2 linked regions of the Thiohalobacter thiocyanaticus genome follow. The protein of the gene in region 2 interacts with the protein of the main gene of each other region in a pairwise test. Links are inferred from orthologs where the notes say so. Each region holds a gene or a part of one and is shown on either strand. Other genes may lie near its edges.

What was found. The genes of interacting proteins can lie anywhere in the genome.
Region 1: the proteins of recR (region 2) and recO interact in binary tests that used the Escherichia coli proteins (3 or more experiments, as listed by UniProt). The link is inferred for Thiohalobacter thiocyanaticus from one-to-one orthologs.

What each region holds. Positions count from the first base shown.
Region 1 is NZ_AP018052.1:1,112,262-1,116,039, forward strand. What follows is about bases 1-2,990. They hold recO (DNA repair protein RecO), read left to right. Parts: upstream 1-1,234; coding sequence 1,235-1,747; downstream 1,748-2,990. Other genes in these bases: era (GTPase Era), read left to right, coding at 1-828; pdxJ (pyridoxine 5'-phosphate synthase), read left to right, coding at 1,740-2,480; acpS (holo-ACP synthase), read left to right, coding at 2,486-2,878; CFK21_RS05265 (ATP-binding protein), read right to left, coding at 2,964-2,990. In the rest of the region: more of CFK21_RS05265, read right to left, coding at 2,991-3,778. UniProt on the Escherichia coli protein: Involved in DNA repair and RecF pathway recombination.
Region 2 is NZ_AP018052.1:2,520,721-2,523,713, reverse strand. It holds recR (recombination mediator RecR), read left to right. Parts: upstream 1-1,195; coding sequence 1,196-1,792; downstream 1,793-2,993. Other genes in the region: CFK21_RS11670 (histidine triad nucleotide-binding protein), read left to right, coding at 2,579-2,923; CFK21_RS11675 (hypothetical protein), read left to right, coding at 1,832-2,206; CFK21_RS11685 (YbaB/EbfC family nucleoid-associated protein), read left to right, coding at 861-1,184; dnaX (DNA polymerase III subunit gamma/tau), read left to right, coding at 1-803. UniProt on the Escherichia coli protein: May play a role in DNA repair. It seems to be involved in an RecBC-independent recombinational process of DNA repair. It may act with RecF and RecO.

The DNA.
Region 1 (3,778 bases), 1.4 Mb from region 2 along the record:
CTGCTCAACCGCATACTCGGACAGAAAATAAGCATAACCTCGGATAAGCCGCAGACGACCCGGCACCGTATTCTCGGCATCAAGACCACGTCGCAGGCCCAGGTGGTCTATATCGATACCCCGGGCCTGCATCGCGGCGGCAAGCGCGCGCTCAACCGGGCGCTCAACCGCGCCGCCAGCGATGCCATCGCTGACGTGGACCTGGCCGTATTCCTGATCGAGGCCGGACGCTGGACCGACGAGGACGAACTGGTGCTGCGGCGTCTGCGTCAGGCCGGCGTTCCGATACTGCTGGCGGTCAACAAGATCGACCGGGTGGCGGATCGCGCTCAACTGCTGCCGGAGTTGCAGACGCTGGCGGGCAGGCATGATTTCGCCGAAATCCTGCCCCTGTCAGCCGCGCGCGGGGAGAATCTGGAGCGACTGGAACAGTGCGTGATCGCGCGCCTGCCCGCAGGGCCGCCCTATTTCCCCGAGGAGCAGATCACCGATCGCAGCGAGCGTTTTCTCGCGGCCGAGTTGATTCGCGAGAAGCTGTTCCGTCGCCTGGGTCAGGAGCTGCCCTACGGTCTGACTGTGCAGATCGAACAGTTCAAGGACGACGACGGTCTGCTGCGCATCCATGGACTGGTATGGGTGGAGCGCGATTCGCAGAAGGCCATCGTGATCGGCAAGGGCGGCGCCATGCTCAAGCAGATCGGCCGCGAGGCGCGACTGGACATGGAGCGGCTGTTCGGCAGCAAGGTATTCCTGCAGCTGTGGGTCAAGGTCAAGGGCGGCTGGGCGGATGATGAGCGTGCCCTGCGCAGCCTTGGCATCGATGAATGAAACAGGATAGCCACGGAAAACACGGAAAGCACGGATACAATACAATTTCGTAACCTTCGCGGGTTGGGTTGGCCCGTAGGGCATAACCCAACATCCAGGCCGTATGCGTTGGGTTAAGGTGCCGTCGCGCCTAACCCAGCCGGCAATGCCTCATATATCTTATTTTCCGTGGCTAATTATATTTTCGGGGTGACTCCGCCATGGCCGTCGACAGCGTCGAGCTGCAGCCCGCCTATATCCTGCATCACCGGGCCTGGCGTGATACCAGTGCGCTGTTGGAGCTCATTACGCCCGGGTATGGACGCATCGGCGTGGTCGCGCGTGGTGCGCGCAGCGCGCGCTCGCCGCTGCGCGGCCTGCTGCGTCCCTTCCTGCCGCTGCTGTGTTCCTGGGGGGGCGCGGAGAGTTGTTCAGCCTGCGCCGGATGGAGGTGGCCGGGCGCTCGCCCGAGCTTCGTGGCCAGGCCCTGTTCGCGGCCTATTATCTCAATGAGCTCCTGCTGCGACTGCTGCAGCGTCAGGATCCGCATCCCGAGGTCTTCGATGCCTACGTTCAGGCGCTCGGCAGCTTCGCGCTCCAGCCCCTGGAGGCGGTACTGCGGGTGTTCGAGAAGCGACTGCTGGAGGCCCTGGGGTATGCGCTGGTACTGGAGTCGGACGTGTCCGGTGAGCCGATCGAGGCCCGCTGCCGCTACCGCTACCTTCCCGAGCAGGGGCTGGAACGGATGCAGGGGCAGGGCGGGATCAGCGGCCGGGCCCTGCTGGCACTGGCGGCCGAGGCCTGTGACAATGCGCAGGATCTGCGTGAAATCAAGCCGCTGCTGCGCCAGGTGCTGGGACAGTATCTGGGCGAGCGGCCGCTGAAGACACGCGAATTTCTCATCGATCTGGAAGGACAGGGGCGGAGCGGACATGATTGAACATCCCAAGGATATTCTGCTGGGCGTGAATATCGATCACGTGGCCACCCTGCGCCAGGCCCGCGGTACCCGGTTTCCCGACCCGGTGCAGGCGGCGATCGAGGCCGAGCAGGCCGGCGCCGATGGCATCACCCTGCACTTGCGCGAGGATCGCCGCCACATCCAGGAACGCGATGTGGAGATGCTGGCCGGCATCCTGCAGACGCGCATGAACCTGGAGATGGCAGTGACCGAGGAGATGCTCGCCATCGCCGAGCGCATCCGGCCGCAGGACTGCTGCCTGGTGCCGGAACGGCGCGAGGAACTGACCACCGAGGGCGGGCTGGACGTCGCCGGCCAGCCGCAGCGAATCCGGGAGGCCTGTGCCCGGCTGGCCGCCGCCGGGGTACGGGTGTCGCTGTTCATCGATGCCGAACCGGCCCAGATCGAGGCCGCGGCGGCGGCCGGCGCACCCTGCATCGAGATCCATACCGGTCATTACGCCGATGCCGCCGGGGCGGCGCAGCAGAGCGAATACGAACGCATCCGCACGGCGGTCGATGCCGGCGTGCGGGCCGGGTTGCAGGTCAACGCCGGCCACGGACTGCACTATCACAATGTACAGCCGATCGCGGCGTTGCCGGCCGTTCGCGAACTCAACATCGGTCATGCCATCGTGGCCCGGGCCGTCTTCACCGGCCTGCAGGAGGCGGTGCGCGAGATGAAGCGGCTGATGGTCGCGGCGCGGCGCTGAACCCGATGGCTCTGATCTATGGCATCGGCACCGATATCGTCAGTATCGCCCGCATGGAGCAGGCGCTGACGCGTTTCGGCCGGCGCTTCGCCGAGCGCATACTCAGCGCGGCGGAACTGCAGGAGTTCGACGCCTGCGCGCGGCCGGCGGCCCTGCTGGCCAAGCGCTTTGCCGTCAAGGAGGCGGTGGCCAAGGCCTTTGGTACCGGCTTCCGGGACGGGCTCAGGCTGCAGGATATCCAGGTCGGTCATGACTCCAGGGGGCGGCCGGAACTGCATTACCGGGGCGCGGCCCAGGCGCTGGCTCGTACCAATGCCGTGACGGCCAGCCATGTCTCCATCGCCGACGAGCGCGATTATGCCATCGCCTATGTGATTTTGCTGGCGGACGGGAAATAGCAGACAGGATGGGTGAAGGCGCACAGCGCCGTACTCCATCACCCGGCCGCCGGACGGCGATGGGTTGCGCTGTGCTCCACCCATCCTACGTTGGCTCCCGGTTCCCGAACTGCTCCAGTTCCTGCTGGCACTGCGCCAGTGCCGCTTCGATCGCCGGTGCATCGTCGGCCTCACAGGCTGACTGCAGGCCTTCCCCTGCCGCAGCCAGCGCCTGCAGGCCGCAATATACCGCCGAGCCCTTGAGCTTGTGCGCCTGTTCCCGCAGGTTCTGCCAGTCATGCGCATCGAAGGCGTGCTGCAGGGCCGTTTGCCACTGTCCGGCTTCACCGCGAAAACGCTCCACCAGTTCCCGTTTGACCGCGGCGACACGTTCCTCTGCGCCGGGCTCGGGCGCGGCAGGTGTGGCGCGGGTCCAGCGCCGCACACTTTCCCAGATACGGTACTCGGTGACCGGCTTGATCAGGACTTCCTGGACCAGCGCGCTGATATCCGCATCGGCTTCCAGATGGATCAGGGCGTCGGCGGTCAGAGCAATGATCGGTGTGGAACGGTTGGGGTTGTCGGGGGTCGCGCGGATCTTGCGGGCGGTATCGCCACCGGTCAGCCTGGGCATATGCACATCGAGAATGATCAGATCGTAGCTGTGCTGCCGGGCCAGTTCCAACGCCTGGATGCCATCGGCCGCCTGGTCGACCCGGATGCCGAGCGCCTGCAACTGCAGTTCGGTCAGTCGGCGATTGATTTCGTTGTCATCGGCGATCAGGACCCGGCCGCCCTCCAACCGGGGCGGCTGGGGCCGTGGCTGCTTGCGCCTGTCCGTGAGTGCACTGTGGCGGGTTTCGGGCCAGCCCATGAGTTTCCAAACTGCCAGACGCAGTGAATCGCGCCGGGCAGGTTTGG
Region 2 (2,993 bases):
CCGAGCGCAGCACCGATTTCGCCGCGCTGCTGGCCGAGTTGTTATCGGTGCTGCAGCGCATTGCCGTTCACCAGGCATTGCCCGGGGAGGGGATGGACGAATATGCCGATGCCCCGGAAGTGATCGCCGAACTGGCCGCGGCCCTGACTCCCGAGGATGTCCAACTCCACTATCAGATCGGCCTGATCGGCCGCCGCGACCTGCCGCTGGCGCCGGACCCGCGCGGCGGCCTGGAGATGATCCTGCTGCGCATGCTCAGTTTCCGCCCGGCGGCGGCCGCGCAGACGCCGGCCGCTGCGGCCCCGGCCCGGCCCGCGCGGCCGGGTGTCCCAGGGGCGGCAAGCCAGGCCTCGGCTCCCGCGGCGCCGACTGCAACGGCATCCGGAGGGAGCGGGGCGGCTCAGCCGGCCGGCGACGACTGGCCCGGCCTGATCGCCGCCATGGGCCTGCGCGGCCTGGCCGGACAGCTGGCGGAGAACTGCACCCTGATCAGCTGCGGGGACAGCCGGGTGCAGCTGCATCTGGATCCGGCCCACCAGCACCTGCTGACCCCGGCGCTGCAGGCCAAGCTGGCCGAGGCGCTGAACCGCTGCCTGGGGCGTGAGGTGCGGCTGGAGATCGACAGCGGCAGCGGGACGCCGCCGCCGGCCGAGACCCCGGCCCAGCAGCAGGCCCGGCGCAGCCAGGAGCGCCAGCAGGCCGCCGAGAGTGCGATTGCCGCCGACGAGACGGTCCGGGCGCTGCAGGATACCTTCAACGCCCGGGTGCAGCCCGACAGCATCCGGCCCCTGGACGATGCATGAACGCATAACCCATGAACTCACTCTGGGTGTATTCGGAAACTTCTGAGAGGAAAGGCAATGAAAGGCGGATTAGGCAACATCATGAAGCAGGCCCAGCAGATGCAGGCCAACATGCAGAAGGCCCAGGAGGAGCTGGCCAACGTGGAAGTCACCGGTCAGGCCGGCGGCGGCATGGTCACGGTGGTGATGACCTGCCGCAACGAGGTGCGCCGGGTCAATATCGACGACAGTCTGATCGGCGATGACAAGGAGATGCTGGAGGATCTGATCGCTGCGGCCATGAACGACGCCGTGCACAAGGCCGAGGCGACGACCCAGGAGAAGATGTCCGGGCTGACCGCCGGCATGGGGCTTCCGCCCGGCTTCAAGATGCCGTTCTGAAGCGCTGACCCATGTCCCTGTCCCCGGCGATTCAACGCCTGGTCGAGGCGCTGCGCTGCCTGCCCGGCGTGGGACCCAAGTCGGCCCAGCGCATGGCCTTCCACCTGCTGGAGCGCGACCGCGAGGGCGGCCGCCGGCTGGCCGCCGCGCTGACCGATGCCATCGACAAGGTCGGCCACTGCGAGCAGTGCCGCACTCTGACCGAGGAGCCGGTGTGCGGCATCTGCCGCAGTGACAGCCGCGACCGCAGCCAGTTGTGCGTGGTCGAGACCCCGGCCGACATCGTCGCCGTGGAACAGGCCACCGATTTCCGCGGCCTGTATTTCGTCCTCATGGGTCACCTCTCGCCCCTGGACGGCATCGGACCGGCCGATATCGGCCTGGACCGGCTGGCGGAGCGCCTGGCCCGGGGCGAAGTGGCCGAGATCATCCTCGCCACCAATCCCACAGTGGAGGGCGAGGCCACGGCCCAGTACATCGCCGATCTGGCCCGCAGCCACGGCATCCGGGCCACGCGCCTGGCGCATGGCATCCCGCTCGGGGGTGAACTAGAATACGTGGACGGCGGCACCCTGTCGCACGCCTTCAGCGGCCGCCGGGACCTCTGAGTCTCCACCCTGTCACCCGAGGGAAGGTAAGGTCACGGAATGGACGTCTCACGCCTACCTGTCATCGCCCACGGCGCGGGCCTCCCGACGTCGGCCGGCGCCCATGCCCAGCGCAGCCGCGGGGGCGAACCGGTGATCGAGCCCGCCGCCGTGCGCCGCCCGCGCGACGCCGCCGAGCAGGCCATTCAGGGCGAACTGCTTGAACGCAGCCGCAGCGAGCACCGTTACAGCCCCACCAGCGACTTCCTGCGCTCACGCCTGTATGAGAGCGGCGAGGATGCCGCAACCGGCCAGCGCAGAGGCGCTGCCGACAACTTCGCCGGCCGCCAAGCCGTCGGCGCCTACCTCTCCCATACCCGCGAACTGATCCAGCCCGACGCCAACCGCGGCACCGCGGTCGATTATTTCATCTGAGGTTCGGTGATATAAACGCAGGGTGCGCAGAGGCGCGAAGAGCAGTAAGTATTCCGTCATTGCGAGCGCAGCGAAGCAATCTCGTGCCGCGTGATCAGTCGGTTGGCGATTATTCGCCACGCTCGCCCCTGAGCACCCAGGGGGCATAAAGGCGTTGTGCCCTCGTAAGCCCGCTTGTGCCACGGCGCTGCGCGCCATGGAATCCCTGCGGGCTTCATTATGGCTATCCCCCCCTTCGAGTCAGGGCATCGCAATGACGGAGTCATCACAAGATCCTCACACCCTTTGCGACTCTGCGTCTTTGCGCACTCTGCGTTATCCTCACCACTGGTCGAAGTTATCATGATCTCAAGATGAGGAGGAGCGAGTCCCATGACCGACTGTCTGTTCTGCAAGATGGCCGCCGGCGAGATCCAGCCCGACACCGTACTGGAAACCGACGACGTCATCGCCTTTCGCGACATCAATCCACAGGCCCCCACCCATGTGCTGGTTATTCCGAAACAGCATATCGCCACCCTCAACGACCTGCAGCCGGCGCAGGCCGAGCTGGTCGGGAAGATGTATCTCGCCGCCCGGGAGGTTGCGCGCATCGACGGCCTGGACCAGCGCGGCTATCGCACCGTGATGAACTGCCTGGAAGAGGCCGGGCAGTCGGTATTCCATCTGCACCTGCACGTGCTCGGCGGCCGGCCGATGCAGTGGCCGCCGGGATGAGTTCTGCCATGCCGGGGTGACAATAACGCGGAGAACGCAGAGACACGGAGGCGCAAAGGGTAATCAATCA